4 regions of the Metabacillus sp. YM-086 genome follow, and region 4 is predicted to be linked to each of the others. Evidence: riboswitches for the same ligand, from Rfam matches in the RefSeq annotation. Region 4 holds a riboswitch; each other region holds the start of a gene.
What was found. Region 4 has a riboswitch for cyclic di-GMP ahead of ACEWK1_RS09860 (amidase). Riboswitches for the same ligand answer to the same signal wherever they lie in the genome.

Region 1 (5,573 bases), on a different contig from region 4:
TTGAGTTTTCCGAAACCGAGCAAAACCTTTATGACACGATAACAGCTATAAAATCGTCTTCACAATATGCAGCAAATGCCTTTTCGATCATGACACTCCAACGTGAAGCGTGCAGCAGTCGTGAAGCCGTTTATATGACTTTGAAAAAAATGTTGGATTTGCCGGAAGAAGAGGAAGCTGCTCTACCAAATGAGGTTATTAAAGATATTATGATGGCGATAGACGGTGTAACACAAAACTCAAAAGCTCTGAAAGTTGTAGAGTTAATCAAAGAAATTGACGATAAAGTTATTATCTTTACTGAATACCGTGCTACTCAGTTTTATTTACAATGGTTTCTACAACAAAACGGTATCAGCTCTGTTCCCTTCCGCGGAGGTTTTAAGCGAGGCAAAAAAGACTGGATGAAAGAACTATTCAAAAACCGTGTTCAAGTACTAATCGCAACCGAAGCCGGTGGTGAAGGGATTAACCTACAATTCTGTCATAATATTATTAACTATGATTTACCATGGAATCCAATGAGGCTGGAACAACGGATTGGACGTATCCACCGCTTAGGACAAGAACATGACGTAAACATCTACAATATGGCAACAAGAAACACTGTTGAAGAACATATTCTCACTCTTTTATATGACAAAATTAACTTATTTGAAAAAGTCATCGGAGATCTTGATGAAATTTTAACTCGACTAGAAATCAAAAACTTTGACGAGCATATTCAAGACATTATGATCAATTCAAAAAGTGATCGTGAAATGAAAATTAAAATGGAAAATTTAACATCTATTCTTGATTATGCCCAACACTCACAAGAACAACGAAAAGCGGCTAGTGGTGACAAATAAATTTTTCTGAAAGGTGGCGAAAAGCATGCAACAAGAACAAATTCACAGCTATTTAGAAAGCTTCTTCACAGCCAATTCCTGTGACATCATTGAAAAAGGTCAAGGCTACATGACTGTTCAGCTAACCATTGAAATGGACAAGGAATTAATGAACCGCCCCTTCTACTGGCATTACCTAGAAAAAACAAACGGTGTTCCGAACCCGATGAAGCTCACACTGATCACAGACCAAAATCGTGCTCCAAGTGATCTTAAAGGCGAGGTCATGCACTTCGGTGCCCCCCGCCTTCACCAAATTTTTCGTTCGACAACAAATTTAGGTAGCTATATCCGACTTTTTGAGCAGGTCAAAGAACCAGGTGGAAACATCCCACTACACCCTTGGATTGGTGTTAACATTATAGTTTCCTATCAGTGTGACATGAAAAAAGATCAGCTCTATTCGATTGGATTACATTTGGTAAGTGGGACCTTAGTAGAAAACTTTCAAGAAAAACTTGAGAAATTGGAGCTAACACCGAAGATCCCAGACCTTTGTTTTACCATGACACCGTTAATCAAACCCCAAAGTGGACTTAAACGGATTGAGCAGTTTATTATGCAATCTATTCATGAACAAGATCATTCCTGGGCGGATAAAGCGCGCGAAAGATGGAATGAGGATTTGAAGCTTTTGGATCATTTTTATGAAGATATGGATGAGAAGCCCGATTGTTATGAGGTGGAAAAGGAAGCGTTGAGGGAGCTTTATGAACCGCAGATCAATATTTCGGTTCAGAATGGTGGGATTTTTTATTTGACTCCGCAGGGGATATTTAAATAGTATTACGAAATGACAATCGGTACCGATTGTCATTTTTTTGTAAAATGTTCGACAAAAATTCAATTTTAGACACGACTTCTTATATTAATAATTTGTTAACAAAAACCCCTTAACATACTAAAAACCCCCCTAAACAGACAACAAATCAGGACTAATTACCCGTTTAATATTACAGTAAAATTAAAAAAACCATCAATTAAAGAAATTTTTCCTTATCGACACCATTCTGCACACTTTCTAAAAATTCCCTTTTATAATAAGAATAGTTAATAAGACAGACATTTTTCAAGGACTTTTGCAACGTTAGGTCAGTCATTCAGTGACAATATAATCAGTTCAAAGGCAAACCTATTGAAAAATAGGGACGCAAAGTCACAGATCTTCAGAATTAAAACTAAGATGGCTGGGCTGCCTGGAATACAGGAGTATTTTAGGAGGATGAGATAGTTGAATAATGAAACGATACACAATCTTATTAAAGACAGACAGCTTGACCACGAATGGGTTGAATTAATTTTAGAAGCATTGGAAATTGGTATTAGTGTAGAAGAAATTAAAGAATTCTTTATTAAGATGGGAAGTCCTGCTGTTTAACTCATTCTTACATAAAATTTTTTTGGAAAACCGTTCTCCATATCAAACAAATCCCTTCTTTATATGTTATAATAGCATTATTAAAGGAAGGTGACTTGACGTGATTGGCCCACGAATTAAAAAATATAGAACCCAAAAAAACCTATCATTATCCGAACTAGCAGAACGAGCAGGAGTTGCAAAATCATATTTAAGTTCGATTGAGCGCAATCTCCAGTCAAATCCTTCTGTTCAGTTTCTGGAAAAGGTGTCATCTGTACTCGGTGTATCGGTAAATACCCTCCTAAATGAACAAAATGAAACGGATCCCGAAGAACTTGACTTAGAATGGACAAAACTTGTTCAAGATGCGATGAAATCCGGTGTGTCTAAAGAACAGTTTAGAGAGTTTTTGGAATTTAATAAGTGGAGACTACAGAACGATAATGATAAATGAGAGCATGGTTGGTGGCTTAGGCTGCTTATTGTGCTTTTTTGTTTTTATGTTGTTATTTATAATGAACATGAATATGCAGATATTTTATAATTTCGTTCATTTTAAAGAAAGTACTTGTCGAAAATTAGGACTTTCCTTTTAGGAATTAGGTATATATAATGTTATTGAGAACAACAAAGTGTATAACGAACTATAACAGACAGACTTCCTCACTCTGTTTGTTCTTTATAAAGAATTAAAATAGGAGGTGAGAAAAAATGACACAAAAAATTACTAGTGATCGTCCAATTGTTTTGGAACATCAAGCAATTCGGTTTGAGACTGCTCAGAGTTGGAATCCAGGTAAAGGAAATAGAGATCATAAAGGAACAGGAAATGATGGAATAAACTTTCCACCTTCTAATCCAAATACTATTCCAGGAGGAGCTGGAACGCCCGGTAAAGGAAAATAAATAAATAAATAAAACTGAAAATGGGGGTCAGCTTTGACCTCCTTCATAGAAAAGAGGTAAAACCTAAAATGTATTCTGTCAAATTTAAAATAGCAGAACACCATTTTTTAGCCCATAGTTATTCTAATAAGATACCAGATATAATAAAGAAAATTATTCTTCAGTTCAATTCTGAAGTTAATACACCTGACCTCACCTTACAAATTGAAAATGGGTATGGTATTCCATTTGAAAATTGTATAGTAACCATTACTAAAACTGAAGAGTATATTTCTTATAAACGCGCTGATTATCTAATTCGTGTAGATCATTTATACAGAAACGCAATGATTTGGGTACATGATGAACTTGCTTTAAAACATGCTTTAATGAATTTGTATAGCTCTTTTATCGTCTATCATAATTGGGGAATCCTACTTCATTCTTCTTGTGTTATTGATAACGACAATGCACATATTTTTTCCGGACATTCTGGTGCGGGGAAATCTACAGCTGCAAGACTTTCTTCACCAAGGGAATTATTATCTGATGAGGCATCTATTATTAAAATTTCCCCTGACAGTGTAACTGTCTTCGATTCCCCTTTTAGAAGTGAATTAAATAGTAAATGCATAAATACATCATTTGAGTTAGGGAGTATTCAACTACTACATCAATCTCTAAAGAATAAAAGAGAACAAATACAAAAATCAAACAGCATGCTACATTTAATGGACAAAGTCTTTTATTGGGATGATTCTCCCAAGGAGACTACTAAAATCTTTCATTTGCTCCATTACCTAGTACACCAAGTACCAATCTATGACCTCCATTTTCAAAAAAACAATACCTTTTGGGAGATGATCTCATAATGACACAGTATATCAAAAAAAGTGATTATGAAGCTGTTCAGCTTGATGATCAGTGGATTATATTAAATACAGACCAATTTACAGTAACAAAATTAAATGATTTGGGTGGATATTGCTGGTCTTTACTTGACTCACCTCAAACTGTTGAAAGGATGACGCAATTGATTGAGGAAAAATATCTTTTAGATAATAACTCCCTTTCTTCTAGTATACAAGAATTTCTACAAGAGTTAATAGAATATGGATTGGTCCAACATGCAGTTTAATCAAGATACTGTCGAGTTATTACTAATAACTATAAAAAAATACGGTTGGATAGATCTACCCTCGTATGGTACTAGCATGTACCCTTACATAAAAAAAGGAAACATATGCCGTTTTGTTGCATTTGATGAAATGAACGTTAAAAAAGGAGACATTTTACTTTATCATACAAACTCTGGTCAATTAATAGCCCATCGATTACTTTCTGTTCTAAAACAAGATAATAATCAGAAACAATTTGTTTTAAAAGGTGATACAAATCTATGTACAGATGAGCCTATTAATCAAAATCAAATAATAGGTAAGCTTATCACAATCCAAACTACAAAAAGTAAGAAATACACAAATAAGTTCCCCTCCATTGCCTGGAGCAAGTTCATATTATCTTTTCCAATTGTTTCAAGGCTACTAAGATACTATCTGTCATTAGAATATCAATACAAAAATCGTTCGGGAGTCTCTACATGATAACTGATAAACTATCATCTATCTTAAAGGAAATAAATTTAAAAGGAATCAAGAGAACCTTTCAGTTATTAGGTCCATATATCCTTTCTAGCTGGAAATCGTATACTGGAATTATCGTTATTTTATTCGCAGATATTTTTTTAACTATCGGTTTTGCTTGGTTCTTTGGAACAATTACAGATGCAGCAGTATCTGGGGAATTCGATAAAATTAAATCCTTACTGCTTGTTGTATCAATCCTAATTGTTATCAGCCAAATAGTTACCTTTTTTAATACCTATTTAGAATCCTATGTAACAAGTAAAATAAAAAGAGATCTAAAGGAATATGTCCTAAAACAAATTATGTTGTTACCCACTAGTAAACTGTCAAAAATCCGTACTGGTGAACTAATGACTCATTTTACAAATGACATTAATTGTATTGATGGTGTAATTGGTAGTAACCTTATATACCTTATTCAACTTCCACTAATATCAATAGCTGTGTTTATTTACATGCTCCAAATTAATTGGCAATTATCAGTGCTTAGCCTCTTTATCATCCCCATCGCAATAGTCGCTGGTGGGATTTTTGGTATTCTTATTAGAAATAATAGTCGAACAATTTACAATAAAATAGGTGATATAAATAGTCAGCTCAATGAAACATTTCAAGGAATACCAATTATCCGCTCATTTCTTATTGAACGATTGTTTTTAAGGAAATTTTATGATCAAAACCACTCTTTGTTTGACTTGGAGATGAAAAATGCTAAACTACGTGGGACCTTTTATGTTGTTGGTGGTCTGATTTCGTCTATTACCTACATTATAAGCCTTTGTTTAGGAGCTT
Region 2 (5,573 bases), on a different contig from region 4:
AACAGACCCGCAATAAATGGACCAAGAAAAATACCTAATGCATAAATTGCTTGAAAGAGACCCATTGCAGTTGCACGTTTATTGCTTGGAATCGTTTGAATGGCCATGCCCATTAATAATGGTATCGTCATTCCTTGTGCAAATCCATTTAAAGCTTGAGATACATATAGAATAGGTAGACTGCTAATAAACGGTATTATAGCAGAAAATATACATGTACCTAAAAAGCCTATTATTAATATTGTCCATTTTTGAAAACGAGCAATCAAATAGCTACCTGTCACAATCGGTGCAATAGCATGTGGTATCATGAAACTAAACACAAGAAAAAGCAATGTTTCACTTTCGGCACCTATTGTTAGAGCATAATCAGGGGTAAAGCCAAACATCGTAATAAATAAGACTGCATGAGCAATTGCAGATAAAATGGCTGCTTTTAACACAATCTTTTCTCTAAAAACTTCTGTCAGTTCGTGTTTTTCAATCTTCTTAGTATTCTTTTCACCGCTTACCTCTCTCACTCGTAAGGAAAGTATAATCCCTATCGTACCAATAACTCCACCTAACCAAAAAGGTGCCTTCCAACCCCAATGACTAACAAGATAACCACTTAGGCCCATACTAATAAGCTGAGATGATACTGTTATAAACTGAACATTCCCCATTGCTTTTGTTGTGTCTTCTTGTTTAAAATAACTAGCATATAATACGGTAAAAGCCACCCACATCGAAGCAGTTACACCTGAAACAAACCTGGCTAATAACGCAAAGCCAAGGCTGTCTGTTAAAGCAAAACCAAAACAGCTAATGACCCCTGTAATGAGTCCGATCATGACAAACGGCTTTCGAATTTGTAGTCGATCTGAAATAATCCCTACCGGAAGACGTAGTAAAATTTGCATGATCCCATAACTACCAACAATAAACCCTACTAATGTATAAGTCCCACCTAAAAAATCCAAATAAGAAACAAACACTGGAACATAAATATACAGAGAGAACCAATAGATAAAGGTTATGATAATAAATAACATATGGTCATAGACTGAAACTTTATTAACGTTTATAACACGATACCTCCTAAAACAAACTTTCATCCTTATATGTATGTTATCTTTTTTTCACATATTTTTAAATGATAAAAAGCCTGTTCCATATTTCTCTAGAACAGGCTACCAAAATTAAAAGTATACAATCCATATCACAATAACTAATAAAATTCGATAAATCGCAAAGGGCATTAACTTGATTTTATTAATGAGCTTTAGGAAAAAGCGAATTGAAAGAAGGGCAAATACAAAGGCACTAATAAATCCTGCGATAAAAAATGGCATGGCTTCAATAGAAAAGTATTGCCAGTTTTTCAAAAGAGAGATCGCGCTTGCTCCCGCCATGATTGGTACTGCCATAATAAAAGTAAAATCAGCTGCAGCACGGTGGCTCATTCCGAGTAGAACTCCTCCTGAAATGGTTGATCCAGAACGTGAAAATCCAGGCCATAATGAAAGACATTGTATTAATCCAACAGAAAATGCTTGTTTATAAGTAATTTGATCAACTGTCTCAATTTTTACTTCCTTTGGACCAAAAAGATCGGCTGCAATCATTAAGACTGCCCCAACAACTAAACCGATTAACACAGTTGTAATAGAAAATAAATGTTCATCAATATAATCCTCGAAAAGGACACCTAGCACACCGGCTGGGATTAAGCCTACAATGACTTGAGTAAGCTTTAAACGACTTGATCCTTCCGTAGATTCAGCTGTTTTTTTGCTCAATCTACCTAAACCCAACATTTGGATAAAGCGGTCCTTAAAGACGACCACTACAGCTAAAATGGAGCCTAGTTGTATAACAATTTTAAACGTATTTGCTACATATTTACCTAAAAAATCTTCCGATTGTAACCACATATCATCGACAATAATCATATGACCAGTTGAAGAAACGGGTGCAAATTCAGTTAACCCTTCTACTAAGCCAAGTATAACAGCCTTTAAGAGTGTAAGAATATCCATCTTGTAAGCTCCTATCATTCTTTTAATCGTTAAACCACAAAAGTAAGTATAACGTTAAAATTGTCAGGAGGGAATCTCTTTTTTATTTTCGCCTTGCTCACCAAACATCATAATTTTATTTCGCCCACTAGCCTTTGCTGAATACAAAGCTTGGTCTGCCTGTTCTAATACTAGTTCAGCTAGTTGGCCCGGTTGAGACTCGGATATACCAAAGCTTGCAGTAAGTTTTCCTACTACCTTAAACTGATGTTGGCTAATTAAGAGTTTTAGTTTTTCAGCTAGCTTTAATGTTTTATCAATCGTCTCTTTTTTTGTAATGACAATGAATTCTTCTCCACCCCACCGAGCAAAAAAGTCACTTTTGTTTAAACCACAACTAATGATCCTAGAAATTTCTATTAAAACTGAATCACCAACACTATGTCCATACTGATCATTCACTTTTTTGAAATAATCAATATCAAAAAAGATAATAGAATACGTTTTACTTTCAGAATTAAGCTTTTCAAACAACTGGTGAACAGCCCGTCTATTCTCAATACCGGTTAACATATCTTTAAAAGCCATTTGCTCAAGCATTGAAGTCCTAACAGATGCATCAAGGCCTTTTCTAGCGAAAAAAAGTATAACAATATAAACAAACATTGCTAACTGGTAGTTTATAAGTGAGTTGATCATATCAACCTGTATAATGCTCAACGAAGATAGAATGATTGCTGTTGTCATAGACCATAAAACAATGGATAACACGATTCCGTAAATTCCATAGAATGTAATAAAAATATAAATATAAATCATCGGTGTCCAAATTGCAGCATCACTAATTGAATAATGTTGATTCTGAACACTTTCCACATGTAAAGACCAGTATGTTAACAATAAGTGAACAATAGACACTGATATAAAAATTGTAAGTTCAACGACTCTAAAGAAAATTCTCTTCAAGATTAAAAAGTAGGAACTTATAAAAAGGATTAAGTATGAAGCTATTATAGTTCTATCTAGAAAGTTAAATTCATTCCAACTAGGAAGACCAAATAATAGAGCCAGTAAAACAATAGGTATGACATATAAATACAGCTTTCGTTTTTGATTTTCAAATGTTGATAGATCACTATACAAGACCGTCATCTCTCCTAAAAAAAGAACTAATCCACCGATTAGTTCTTCTTTATATTAAATCGGTAACTGGCAAGCATATTCCTCAGAACTTAGCCCCTGTAGCTTTGCGTCTCTACCTTTCAGTAGATTTGCCCTTAACTATTTAGTTGGAGTTGAGAAATACAGGAATATATTCCTTGATACTTTTTACCTATAAACCTATTCTATACTAATATGGATAAATCTACAAGTAATATGAATTCTTTGTTTATAGCTATTTTTAAAAAGGAAAACCTATAAAGGTTCTCCTCCTTTTTTCCTATTCCTTTACGATCTCCTTTGTACTACGAACAGTATCAATTGGACGAACCAGCTTTTCAATTTGTTCCCGTTTTGGCTCTAGAAATGGAGGTAATGACAGCTTTTCTCCTAGAGTTTCATAAGGTTCATCTCCCATAAAGCCTGGTCCATCAGTTGCAAATTCAAAAAGTATATGGGGTGCAACTCTTGCATATAGTGATTCGAAGAAGTGACGATTCACATAGCCTGAAGTTGGAAAACCGATGCTTTGCATATGACTAATCCACTCTTCTAACACTACGCGGTCTTCAACACGGAAGGCAACATGATGAACAGTGCCATAGCCCTGAATTCCATGAGGGAGTACATCATTATGCTCTAAAATGACCTGTGCTCCATTTCCCCCTTCGCCAACTTCAAATAGGTGAAATGATCCTTCCTGTGCCACTTCCTTAAAGCCAAGTGCTCTCTCTAGTACCTCTTTCATTTGTTCCACATTATTTACTCGAATGAAAATAGGTCCTAAACCAGTAATAGCATGCTCTAGAGGAATCGGCCCTTTTTGCCATGGTGTACCAGAGGCAACTCCTTCATTTTTTTCATCTGAAATTAATTGATATTGTTGATCATCGAAGTCTACAAAGGATAATGATTTTTTCCCAAACTGCTCTTTAATTCCTGTGTGTTTAACTTCCAGGCGATCAAAACGTTTTACCCAATAATCCAATGAAGCATCTGTTGGAACTCGAAATGATGTTTTGGAAATTTCATTTGTCCCGTGTACTCCTTTTGGAATTCCAGGGAAGTCAAAGAATGTCATGTCAGTCCCTGCACTTCCTACATCATCAGCAAAAAATAAGTGATATGTCTGGATATCATCCTGATTTACAGTTTTCTTAACTAAACGCATTCCTAACACATATGTGAAGAACTCATAATTTTTCTCAGCACTACTTGTTATAGCCGTTACATGATGAATACCTTTTAATTGATTCATTGTGATCCTCCATTATTTTGTATTGTTTATATTTTAACTACAAGTTGTTAGTAACATTCCTCACAAAATATCTCTAAATAAAATATCTTGAATTAAAGATAATATATCATAGAAAAACCTTTTTTTCAAACAATAGATAATCGGCTTACTTCCAAGGCCAATTCATGAATGTATAAAAAAAGACAGGGATCCCCCTGTCTTTTTCCTATATTAATCGTGGAAGTTCGTTCCGTCTGTTGTTTCTCCGATAATACCTGCGCGAATGACAAAGTCCCCAAAGTGCTCATTTTCTTCACGTTCCTTCGCATAGCGAGGGATAATCGTATTTAGCTCTTTTAAAATTTCTTCTTCACCAATGTTTTCACGGTACATTTTGCTTAAACGGCTTCCGTCATGTGCTGCACCAAGATACATATTGTATTTACCAGGTGCTTTACCGATAAAGCCGATTTCACCTAATGCGTGACGGGCACATCCGTTTGGACAGCCTGTCATACGAATGGTAATTTCTTTATCTTTTAAACCGTTTTGATCCACAATCTCATCGATTTTATCAATTAATTTTGGTAAGTAACGTTCTGCTTCAGCCATTGCTAGACCACATGTTGGTAAAGCAACACATGCTAATGCACTACGACGTAATGCCGAATAATGCTTACCATCAGTTAAACCGTATTTTTCAATAAGTTCACTGATTTTTTTCTTTTTCTGACTTGATACATTTCCAATGATCAGGTTTTGGTTTGCTGTTAAACGGAAGTCACCTGTGTGAATTTTAGCAATTTCTCTAATACCTGTCATAAGCTTGTAGTCGTCATAATCTGTTACACGTCCACCTTCAATAAATAGCGTGAAGTTCCATTTTCCTTTCACACCTTTTTCCCAACCATAGCGATCTCCGTTATGATCGAAAGTGAATGGCTTCGCTTCTTCTAAACTCCAGCCAAGACGATTTTCTAACTCTTCTTTTACGTTTTCAAGTCCTAGGCGATCGACCGTATATTTGAAACGTGCATTTTTACGTACAGAACGATTTCCATAGTCACGTTGAATTGTAATAATCTTTTCTGCTACATCATAAGCCTGTTCTGGTTTAATGAAACCAATAACTTTCGCAAGCTGTGGATATGTTTCTTTATCACCATGACTCATTC
Region 3 (5,573 bases), on a different contig from region 4:
CGTAAAAGCATGGTCACAAGTAGTTAGAGTTGAAGATTTATCAACGAGATTTGACTTAATTTTCTGCATGAGATGTAACGAGCTGTATTGGTTGGTGTAAAATAGAGGAAAGAACTCAAAATTAGGAGAAAAAACTCAATGGAAAAAGTATCATTTGAAGATATTTATACGCTTGGAAAAATAGTGGCTGAAAATGATTTATATAGACACTTTCATTATCCTGAGATGTTAGTTAGGTATGATAGTAATTTTATAGAGTTTAAGAAATTACCAACATTACCTGAATTTAAACCAGTTGAAAAGTACCTAAGAGAATATCATCAGAATAACGGTCAAAAGCATGTTAAGTTTTATTTTCCTGCTAATCAAAAACCAACAACAGAACTTAATGCTTACCTGACGGATGAAGGCTATGAGATTGGGTTTATAGAATTATTTGCTATTCTACCAAAAGACTTCCCAGCATTAACGAATAATCCTGATATACAAATTGAAGCAGTGACAGAAAAAAACGTAGAATTATATCTTGCTCTCCAGTATAAGCATGATTTAGAGTATGGAAGTGAGTTTGCAAAACAAAAAAAAGACCTTATTAAGCGTCAATTTAAAGAACCCCATATTCTGCAGGTCTTGGCGTATTATAAAGGAAATCCAGCAGGCTATGTTGATATCATTATCTCAAGTGAAACGGCAGAAATAGATAACCTAGCTGTTGAAGAAGAATTCCGAAACAAAGGAATAGCAAGTAGACTACAAAAATTTGTAATGGAAAGATTTCCCGAAAAGACGGTAATTTTAATAGCAGATGGAGAAGACACTCCGAGAGAAATGTACAAAAAACAAAATTATCAGTATTGTGGATTTAAATATGAAGCTCAAAAAGTATACCAAGATTAGTTTTAAATCATGACATAAATGTTTAGGGAGCATTAATCTGAATTCAGGGATTAACGAGCCATACACACAGAAAAGAGTAGTATCTATGAAAATACTACTCTTTTTCATATTAATTGTCAGGATCATTTAAATATGAGAGATTATGAAGGATGTCAAATAGTAGGCTTTATGATTGAGGGTTGAGGGAAAGTAGTTCAACGCTATATGAAAGAAAGGCGTATTTTACCAAATGTTGTTATACTTTTAGTGTATCAAAAATTAAAATAATGAGAGGTATTACAATGTTAATAGGTTATATTAAAGAAATTATTCGCCATCCTGTAAAATCCTTTTATGGAGAGAATGTACAAGAAACACAAGTTATGGAATATGGTTTATACGGCGACCGTAGTCATGCCTTTTTAGATAAAACGAGACAAGGGAAGTTTTTAACGATCACGCAGTTTCCTGAAATGGCTAGATATAAAGCAAGATTTGTTGGAGAGGAATCGCAAGAAGATTATCCAAATGTTGAAGTAATTACTCCGCAAGGCAAGGTGTTTAGCTGGGGAAATGAAGAACTCACGAAAGAAATAGAAGAAAAATCTAAGTGTAAAATTTCACCGATTACGTTTACCCCGTCACACGTACCATTAGGAGCAATCGAAGAAGAACATATTCAGCTGGTAACGGATGCCTCCCTAAATAGATTAAAGGAAATGTGGGGAAAAACAAATGTGGAACACAGACGTTTCCGACCGAATTTACTAATAGACTTGAATGAAAAAATTCCGTTTATTGAAGAGGAATGGTTTAACAGACAGATAAAAATTGGAAATGAAGTTGAAATAAAATTAAAAAGGCATTGCGAGAGATGTATGATTATTACAGTTAATCCTGAAAATGCTGAAAAGGATGCCACATTACTTAAAACGGTTGCAAAAGAAAGAAATAATCATTTTGGGGTTTATGCTTCTGTTACAAAAACAGGACGAATTCAAGTAGGTGATGAAGTCTTACTTTTAGATTAGGGATAGAGGTATGACATATACATAGATTAGTATACGCTGTCCGTAGACGAATAGTTGGGCAGGATAAGAGTGATCTGGTTTAAGAGAGTTTGTATATTAAATTAAAATTAAAGAATCTATGGATTAACTAGGGTGTTTTGTAAGGATAGATTTCATCTTCATTAGGTGTAATGATCATGTATATTAGTGTATAATAATAGGGGAAATTTTCCAGTGGAAAAGGGTGGGAGGATCTATGGAGAAGATAGAATATGAATGGGTCAAACAAACACGTCAGATTTTGTTAGATCAGTGTAGAGAACTGAATAAAGAGGATATGACGAAAGAGTTTGATTTTGGTTTTAAGAGTATTAGAGATTCTCTTGTTCATGTGGCGGGCTGCTATCATGCTTGGTTAGGCTCTTTTGTCCTTTCAGAAACATCATCTCCTTTACTTGCAAAGGAAACTATTTATAAAATGAAAATAGATGATATTCAACGCTATTTTCAACAAGCTGATAACTATGTAGAAAAAGTTTTCGAACAATTCAAAAACAAACTTGATGAGTTTATTGAAAAAGAGCCTGCCTGGAAAGCTGGCAGTGGGGCTATAAGCAAAACTCCCCATCAATTACTTTTCCATTCAATTACACACGAATCGCATCATAAAGGAAAAATAGTTGCAATGTTACGTCAGCTTGGTCATGTTCCAGAAAATACAGACATATTAGGATTGCCTGAAAAAGAATTCTCTATATAAAAATTAAGAAGGTTTGGCTGCAAAATAGGAGGATAATAATGGGAGTATCTATTAAATTGCCTCTATCTGACGAGGAAAAATCCCAGCTTAGAAGAGTAAAAGTTCGTGTAAATGAGTTATATACTTTTGATACAGAACAAATTGCTCAAATGTTGAATATATCGAACACAAGAGCTAAAGCTTTAAAAGGTTTAGCAGAATTTCAAACTGTACCCTCTATTGGTTACAAATTAGCTGAAAAATTGGTTTATAAATTAAATATTTTTTCATTAACAGAAATCAAAGATAAAAATCCTGCTGCTCTTTTTGATGAACAAGAACAAAAGTTAACTGTATGGACTGACAGCTGTGTTGAAGATCAAATTCGCTGTGTTGTTCACTATGCTAATAACCCGAAATGCCATAAGCAATGGTTTGATTTCACTGAAGAGAGAAAAGCATATCGAGAAAAAGTGGGTTTCCCTGAAAACAGACCTAAAAATGCTTGGTATACGTAATAAAAAAACGATCATTTTTCATAAATGATCGTCTTCTTTATGTAAACAAAGTACTCATTAGTTACATCGCGTCAATTGATAAAAATCCTATTCTTCTTCTTCTCCAATGTCATTTACGGTTTTCATTACCATTTTAATCATTTGGTATCCGCGGATCATTTGATTTGCGTCTTTTGGTGTGATTCCTTCTTTTTCTAACTGCTCAACTAATTTAATCCATTCATTACTCAATTCTAATCATTCCTTAAAATTTATCAATATATGATCGTCAAAAATCGTTATAGATGCCAAAATACAAATAAAACTTTAGTATTTTATATAACGATATGCTTCAAAATATCAGTGCTTATTGGACAATTACTATTTCTCTTGAACCATTGGCTAGTTTGTTCAAATCACTTTTAGCCTTCTCGTAGTCAGTAGTAAGATGGATGATAAAGTTCATGACATTATCATATTCTCCACGTTTACGAATTTCATAGAATACTTCTGGCTTTTCATGTTTAATGATTGTCACAAATGAGACTAAACAAATTTCTGATGCTGTGCTTTTCACTCTTAGAAATTGTTTAAGAAAATTAGTGAAATAAAATGATGATTCCTTTGAATCAGGGTACCTCATTAATAATTGATTAAATTTTTTTATTGCAGCTTGTATCTCAGTATCCTTCATAATAATCCCCCCATTAATAAATGGGTTACCAATCAATCATTATATAATCTATAAACTATTGGCAACCCGACTGTCATAGTCTTTAAGACTTTAGACTCGTAGCTTTGCGTCCTTACCTTTCGATAAGTTTGCCTTTATCAACTATATATAGGATTTTAAAGACTTTTATCCTATATTTCAACAAAATTCTACAAAATTATTATTTCTTATTTACTATATCTTACTAACATAGCTTTATGTTAAAAAGAAAGGGATTAATTGGTAAAATGGCGAATGTAAATATCGAATAGCATGATTATTTTTTGGATATCAAAGTTAATTTTACAAATTTTTATAGGGGTTTTTAGAATGAATGAAAAAGAAATTATTTCAATTGTACAACAGGATAAATGGATGATGGAGATCTTAAAATCTGTAAGAATGTTAGGCTTACCGGATTGGTGGATATGTGCTGGATTTATTCGCTCAAAAATATGGGACACGCTTCATCATTTTAATGAAAGGACGAGACTTCCAGATGTTGATGTGATCTACTTTGATTCTACTAATATAAATGAAGTAGAGGAAAAGATGCTTGAGGAAAAACTAAAAACCATAATGGCAGATGTACCTTGGTCGGTAAAGAACGAAGCAAGAATGCATTTAAAAAGTAATTTACCTCCATATTTATCTTCTGTAGATGCGATATCAAAATTTCCAGAAACAGCTACATCTCTTGGCTTAAAGTTAGATGAAAAAGGCCATATAAAATTAATAGCTCCACACGGAATTAATGATGTTGTAAATTTAGAAGTCAAGCCAACACCTTTCTTTCTAGAATCTAAAGAACGTGTAGAGGTTTATGAAGATCGAATAGCGAAGAAGAATTGGCGATCTATTTGGTTTAACTTAAAGATACACCATATTAGGAACGATTAAATGTTTTTATCTGATATTGAGTCTTAACTTAAGCTAAAACAGAGTATAAGTGATCTTAAATTGATTAAAAGAGGGACAGTTATGGATAAGTCTTATAAGATAGCTATAATTGGTGGGACGGGGAAGGTAGGACGTTATCTTGCTTCTAGAGCGTTAGAAAACGGTTATCAAGTCCGTATGCTTGTTAGAAATCCAGCAAAGTTAAGCTTCAGAGACGAAAGGATTGAGATAGTAGAAGGAAATGTGCAAAATTTGGAGGATATTCAAAAACTACTAATAGATTGTCAAGTAGTTATTAATTCTTTTGGCCAGCCAATCAGAGAGAAACCGATTTATAGTAATTAACGGAAATGATACTTGAGGTAATGGCTGAATTACAAATTGATCGTTATATTGGGGTTACAGGTGGCTCTTTAACTATTAATGGAGATAAAAAGAGCTTTATGAACAGAGTGGGAGCAAAGATGTTTGAATGTATCTATTCTAATATGATGACCGATAAGAAAAAGGAATGGCAAATTCTTAGCCGTAACACGTTAATTAAGTGGACACTAATTAGGCTTCCATTTATAGTTGATGGCATGGAAAAGGGATTTATAAAAGAAAATCTATTAGATATGCCGGGTACTACAATAACAAATCAAGATATAGCGACTTTTATCATTAACCAAGTTAAAAGTCTAGAGTACATACAAAAATCACCCTTTATCTCAAATTAATAAAACCGGGTATACTGATTACTTGCGAATTTAGTGTCACGAAAAAGCTACATCAAAAATGGTAACTTTCTTATTTTTGTAAAGGTGGGCTATAAAATGAATGCAATTATTCGTTGGATT
Region 4 (5,573 bases):
GAAAGGGTCTTCATTCACGCCATGAAGACCCACTCACAGATCCAAATTAAGCAAACTGGTCTTCATCGCCACATGATTCCTAAACAAGACAACTAATATCGCCCCATCCCATAAAACCCCACAAAAAAAGCATGAACCCACCTAAGTGAATCCACGCCCAAATCCAAATCCCTACTCCAACTCCATCCAACTACCAACATGATGCACAGCAAACCCACCAAAACTTGAATAATCCTGGTATTGATCTAAAACAAGTCCTAACTGATTATTCATTTCCGCCTGACCTTCTTCAAAAAACGTAAAAAATCCGTCACTACTACCAAGATTCATCGTTTCAACTGCGATCGTTACATCTTTATTAAGCAACACAGCCAGATCCATCTCATATTTCACTAATTCAATAATGCCATTCGGGCCAACGGCTTTGTCGCGGTAGGCCATAATGGTCACTTCATCTGTATTTTTCAACGCCCATTCGGCTAGGTTTCCTTTTCCGTGCTTGTTACGGAAATTCATTTCATCAAACCAAAACGGAATGTCAACAGCGAGGCTGATATCTAATGCTGATGCGGTATTAGCGGCAGCTAAAATGGCTCCCTGGTATTTCAGAACAGCAGCACCATAGTTTGTTGTCCATTGCTCTGTTAAATATGGCTCAATATCAAGGTGAATTCCGGCGAACTTCTCACCAGCAGCTGCCCCGTTTTGATATCCACTAACCCAATTTGAAAAGTTCAAAAATGCTTTATTGTTAACACCCCAATTTGGTGCTCCATCTAACGCGTAAACATCCATACCTAGCTTTGCAGCTTCACTAATAAAAGTGTGATAGTAGGCAACATCAATACTACGGTCAATCTGCAAAAACACATGTGATACTTGCTTTGCTTCTAAAAACTGCAATGTAGCTTCACGGTCATACACAATTTTACTCGTATCCCAGAGCCATGTTGAATAATCTGGGGCACCCTCAGCTTGTGCTTTATGATTCAAAGCTAGACCTCCTAGTTGAGATCCTAATAAGAATAGTAATGTCAGAAGTACAACCTTCATTTTCATCATTTGCCTCTCCTTTTCATAAGCCCCATGGCCCAAAAAAGGAGCCTGGCAGCTTGGCAGCCGTACAATGTTCTCCATTGGGTAGGCCCATAGCTTTGCGTCCTTGCTTTTCAACAAGTTTGCCTTTTTCAGATTTTTCTTAAGTATAAGGGCTTGTCCGGTAAAAAGATATAGGAGTGGTTTCCTATCATTATTTTTCCCCTAAAATATAACAGGTAATTTCTGAAAAAATGTAATGAGAAAACAGCAAATGTCCTTTATAATAAATGATAGGGAATTCTGTCGAAAAGAATTCATTTGTACGGTAACAACTATGTGACTAAGGTGGGTGTACAGATGTTAAGAGGTTTATATACAGCAACAGCGGGAATGCTTGCACAGCAAAGACGTACTGAAATGCTTTCAAATAATATGGCAAATGCCAATACAGCGGGTTATAAAGCGGATCAAGCAAGTGTCCGCGCATTTCCCGAAATGCTTTTAAATAGATTGGAAAATAAATCAGTACCAACAACAAATGGTTCAAGCTTTGGTCAAATCACACCAATTGGTTCGATTAACACAGGTGCTTATGTTCAAGAACTACAAAGTACTTTTTCACAAGGTGGTCTTAAAGAGACTGGATTGTACTCAGATGTAGCTCTTTTAGAAGAGATTATTCCCTTAAATGCAGAAACAAATGTAAAAGGTGCTTTGTTTTTTGCGGTTCAAAATCAAGCGGGAGAAGAGCGCTATACTCGTAATGGCCATTTCACACGGGATAATAACGGGATCCTTCTTTCTGGTGGGAATCCGGTTTTATCTACAACTGGGCAGCCAATCTCCATTCAGTCTAGTGAATTCCAGGTAACGCCTGATGGCGAAGTGATTGCGGATGGAGAGTTCGTAGCGCAAATTGATGTTCGTTTTGAAGCGGATGTTCGTAACCTTGTAAAAGAAGGTAATGGTTTATACCGCACATTTAATAATGAAGAACTGCCAACAGCCGTAAACAACGAAAACATTCAATATAATCTAAGACAAAATTACTTAGAAACTTCAACAGTAGATGTTGGGCGTACGTATACAGATATGATGACAGCGTACCGTTCGTTTGAAGCCAATCAAAAGGTATTGCAAGCTTATGATAAAAGTATGGACAAGGCCGCGAACGAAATCGGCCGCATATAATAGGGGGTACTAGTAAATGCTACGCTCAATGATAACAGCGACGAATACGATGAGTCAGCTTCAAAAGCAGCTTGATCAAATCGGCCACAATATGGCTAATATTGATACACAAAGCTATAAAAGAACAGAAACTTCTTTCTCTGAGCTTGTACGTCAACAATTTAATAACCAGCCCAACGCTGCGGAGGAAATTGCAGAGCAACGTTTCGGCAGGGAATTAGGAATCAGACAGGGAACGGGAGCTATGCTTAACAGCAGCCTTGTTTTTACACAAGGAAACATGAAGCAAACAAGCAGAGAGCTTGATATTGCTTTTACTCTTCCTAATCAATTTTTACAAATTGACGTTAACGGGGAGATTAATTATACAAGAGATGGTGCATTATACTTATCACCAACAAATGATGGAACAAATCAATTATTGCTAACAACTTCTGATGGAAGTCCGGTTCTTGATGAAAATCAAAATCCAATTCGTTTTAATGATGATTTTCAAAAAATCGTTATTTCTAATGATGGAACGATTTCTACCGTTCAAAATGACCAAACAGAAGCACCACAAGAATTTCAACTCGGTGTTGTCCAAGTGGATCGCCCGCAAATGTTAATTCAAAACGGAAACAATCGGTATGGATTAAAAGATTTAGGCGGCATTCCGTTAAATGAAGTGTTAACGTTTCTAGAAGGTGAGCTGCGCGGCGATGTTGCAATGGAGCAAGGGGCACTTGAAATGTCCAATGTTGACTTATCCAAGGAAATGACCGATTTATTAATCTCACAGCGTTCTTATCAGATGAATGCAAAATCGGTTACACTTGGTGACCAAATGCTGGGATTAATAAACGGCGTAAGATAGGAGTTTAGTCTATTGGTAGCTAAAGAAACGACGAAACCGATCAGTCGAGAAGAAGTGAAAAAAGCCAAAAAGTCTAAAAAAGAACAAGAGAATCATGAGGAAAGCCGCCAAAAGGTGAGTGTTCGAGTGCGTTTGCTCCCTATTTGGGCAAGGGTCCTGCTTGTTTTAATTCTTATGGTTGTAAGCACAATCGCTGGACTTATCGTCGGCTACGGAGTCATTGGTAGTGGCGAGCCAAAGGATGCCCTCGAAAAAACGACTTGGCAGCACATCATTGACTTGGTTGAAAAAGAATAAAGCTCGGGATATACTTGATAAAAGGAAGGTGAAAGCCTTCCTTTTGTCGTACATATACATAGTGACGATTTTCATAAAAAGGAGCTTATACATATGTTAGATAGTAATGAAATCAAGAATATCATTCCACACCGTTACCCATTTTTACTTGTGGACCGCGTGCTCGAGGTTGAAGAAGGAACACGTGCAGTAGGAATCAAAAACGTATCAGCGAACGAAGAATTTTTTAACGGTCATTTCCCAGATTACCCAGTCATGCCCGGCGTATTAATTGTAGAAGCACTTGCGCAAGTTGGCGCAGTAGCTATCTTAAAAAAGGAAGAAAACCGCGGTAGACTAGCCTTTTTTGCTGGGATTGATAATTGCCGTTTTAAAAAGCAAGTTGTACCAGGTGATCAGCTCAGGCTAGAAGTGGAGATTACACGTTTACGTGGTTCACTTGGAAAAGGCAAGGCAATCGCAACAGTTGATGGCGAAGTAGCATGTGAGACAGAAATCATGTTTGCTTTAGGTGAAAAAAAATCAGAAGAGTAAGAAGTCATAAGAGTCAAATGACTAGATAGGTCGTTTGGCTCTTTTTGCATTAGAAAGGTTTTATTCGCAACAAACTTGTCTATATAAAGCATATCGGCTGATCAATTTTTATGAAAAGTCAGAATGAAAATAAACGAGATGGGAAACATAATCAAAGACCGGATTCAAAAGCTAAAAGGTCAAAATAGAAAGGAGCAATCATGATGAGAAAAAAATGGCTACTAACTTTATCAGGTTCATTATTAGCAGCAATGATCGTAACAGGTTGTACTGCAGATGACGAAGATCCAGCACCACCAGAAAATAATACAACAGAAGAAAACGGTGAAATGGATACAGAACAACCACTTGAAGATACTGGTGAAAACGTAGAAGAAGGCCTTGATGAGGGCGGCGACATGATGGAAGAAGGCGCTAACGAAGGCGAAAACATGTTAGAAGAAGGTACTGACGAAGCTAACGATATGATGGACGAAGGCAACAACGAAGGTACTCAAGAAGGTAACAACAAGGAAGACGAGAATAAATAAGATGAAAAGGCTAACACAAGATGTTGGCCTTTTTTATGTTTTAAATTAGAAATATTAATCATATTTAGTATCTTCCTCCGAATAGGATGAAATGAACAGAGTTTCTTAGATTAATATGGAATGATGGTTCCATAGGAAAAAAGAGGTGTGTTAGAGATGAAAGACATGAATGCTCCATACCAACAGCATCTAACGTATATGAAAACCTATCATCCGTTCCATAGTCGATTTGATCCTTGTCGTCCGATTGGTGTGAAATATTATTCAACACCACCGCATTTATATATGGGTTTTCAACCACCAACCCTACAACAGTTTCCACCTAGAGTTGCACTGAAAAAGGGAACACTTTGGCCTGCATTATATGATGATTACGTAAATCCATATGAGGCAAAAGGAGGTCCTAAGCCATGAGTCACAAGCAATTACCAGATGAATATTACAAGCTCCTAGAAGAGCTTCAAGCTGTAGACTTTGTACTTGTTGAGCTAACACTATACTTAGATACACATCCAAATGACATGCAAGCCCTCCAACAATTTAACCAATACGCTGCCTATTCCAAGCAATTAAGACAGACGTTTGAAGCCAAATTCGGCATGCTCACACAATACGGTGGCAGCTTCGCTGATGCAAATTGGAGTTGGGGAACTGCTCCATGGCCTTGGCAGGTGTAGTGGGGAAGGTCCTCGCTAGTGTTTTGGGAGAACGGAGTAACTGACCGGGATTTCTATATATAGAGGATTAACAGCAATTTAGTAGAGTTGCAGTAAATTAGGGGATAAATTGGAAGGAGAATGTTTGCTATTAAATTAGTGGATAAATCGGCAAGATAGCGGGTGTTTGCTATTAATTAGGGGATAAATCGGCAAGATAGCGGGTGTTCGCTGTTAAATTAGTGGATAAATCAGCAAGATAGCAGGTATTTGCTATTAAATTGGGGGATTATCGGTAAAATAGCGGGTATTTGCTATTAAATTAGGGGTTATATCGGCAAGATAGCAGGTATTTGCTATTAAATTAGAGGATAAATCAACAATTTCGCAGCATTTTCAATTATATAAAGAGGTTTATCTTCGATTATCGGCAGTTTATCTTCGATTTTTAGAGATTTATCTACGATTATT

Region 1: linked by a shared signal. The riboswitch ahead of ACEWK1_RS07650 (anti-repressor SinI family protein) and the one ahead of ACEWK1_RS09860 (amidase) in region 4 are both predicted to bind cyclic di-GMP.
Region 2: linked by a shared signal. The riboswitch ahead of ACEWK1_RS10240 (GGDEF domain-containing protein) and the one ahead of ACEWK1_RS09860 (amidase) in region 4 are both predicted to bind cyclic di-GMP.
Region 3: linked by a shared signal. The riboswitch ahead of ACEWK1_RS02335 (hypothetical protein) and the one ahead of ACEWK1_RS09860 (amidase) in region 4 are both predicted to bind cyclic di-GMP.

Annotation. Positions count from the first base shown of each region.
Region 1 is NZ_JBLUOI010000012.1:40,056-45,628, reverse strand. Features, by position in the region: gene ACEWK1_RS07660 (DEAD/DEAH box helicase) at 1-851, shown strand, start outside; gene ACEWK1_RS07655 (YqhG family protein) at 877-1,674, shown strand; cyclic di-GMP riboswitch class I at 2,006-2,090, shown strand; gene ACEWK1_RS07650 (anti-repressor SinI family protein) at 2,122-2,268, shown strand; gene ACEWK1_RS07645 (helix-turn-helix domain-containing protein) at 2,369-2,704, shown strand; gene ACEWK1_RS07640 (hypothetical protein) at 2,962-3,156, shown strand; gene ACEWK1_RS07635 (hypothetical protein) at 3,225-4,007, shown strand; gene ACEWK1_RS07630 (PqqD family protein) at 4,007-4,273, shown strand; gene ACEWK1_RS07625 (signal peptidase I) at 4,263-4,739, shown strand; gene ACEWK1_RS07620 (ABC transporter ATP-binding protein) at 4,736-5,573, shown strand, end outside.
Region 2 is NZ_JBLUOI010000018.1:22,975-28,547, forward strand. Features, by position in the region: gene ACEWK1_RS10230 (MFS transporter) at 1-1,097, opposite strand, end outside; gene ACEWK1_RS10235 (undecaprenyl-diphosphate phosphatase) at 1,182-2,021, opposite strand; gene ACEWK1_RS10240 (GGDEF domain-containing protein) at 2,085-3,143, opposite strand; cyclic di-GMP riboswitch class I at 3,202-3,286, opposite strand; gene ACEWK1_RS10245 (ring-cleaving dioxygenase) at 3,442-4,419, opposite strand; gene cysI (assimilatory sulfite reductase (NADPH) hemoprotein subunit) at 4,630-5,573, opposite strand, start outside.
Region 3 is NZ_JBLUOI010000003.1:89,188-94,760, forward strand. Features, by position in the region: gene ACEWK1_RS02305 (FtsW/RodA/SpoVE family cell cycle protein) at 1-27, shown strand, start outside; gene ACEWK1_RS02310 (GNAT family N-acetyltransferase) at 139-897, shown strand; gene ACEWK1_RS02315 (MOSC domain-containing protein) at 1,179-1,907, shown strand; gene ACEWK1_RS02320 (DinB family protein) at 2,143-2,646, shown strand; gene ACEWK1_RS02325 (helix-hairpin-helix domain-containing protein) at 2,685-3,143, shown strand; gene ACEWK1_RS02330 (hypothetical protein) at 3,231-3,374, opposite strand; gene ACEWK1_RS02335 (hypothetical protein) at 3,490-3,816, opposite strand; cyclic di-GMP riboswitch class I at 3,874-3,959, opposite strand; gene ACEWK1_RS02340 (nucleotidyltransferase family protein) at 4,165-4,734, shown strand; gene ACEWK1_RS02345 (NAD(P)-dependent oxidoreductase) at 4,816-5,079, shown strand; gene ACEWK1_RS02350 (hypothetical protein) at 5,100-5,453, shown strand; gene ACEWK1_RS02355 (hypothetical protein) at 5,550-5,573, shown strand, end outside.
Region 4 is NZ_JBLUOI010000017.1:17,565-23,137, reverse strand. Features, by position in the region: gene ACEWK1_RS09865 (hypothetical protein) at 1-25, shown strand, start outside; gene ACEWK1_RS09860 (amidase) at 172-1,062, opposite strand; cyclic di-GMP riboswitch class I at 1,104-1,193, opposite strand; gene ACEWK1_RS09855 (flagellar hook-basal body protein) at 1,396-2,229, shown strand; gene ACEWK1_RS09850 (flagellar hook-basal body protein) at 2,246-3,085, shown strand; gene ACEWK1_RS09845 (DNA-directed RNA polymerase subunit beta) at 3,098-3,382, shown strand; gene fabZ (3-hydroxyacyl-ACP dehydratase FabZ) at 3,476-3,916, shown strand; gene ACEWK1_RS09835 (hypothetical protein) at 4,120-4,446, shown strand; gene ACEWK1_RS09830 (spore coat associated protein CotJA) at 4,612-4,860, shown strand; gene ACEWK1_RS09825 (spore coat protein CotJB) at 4,857-5,123, shown strand.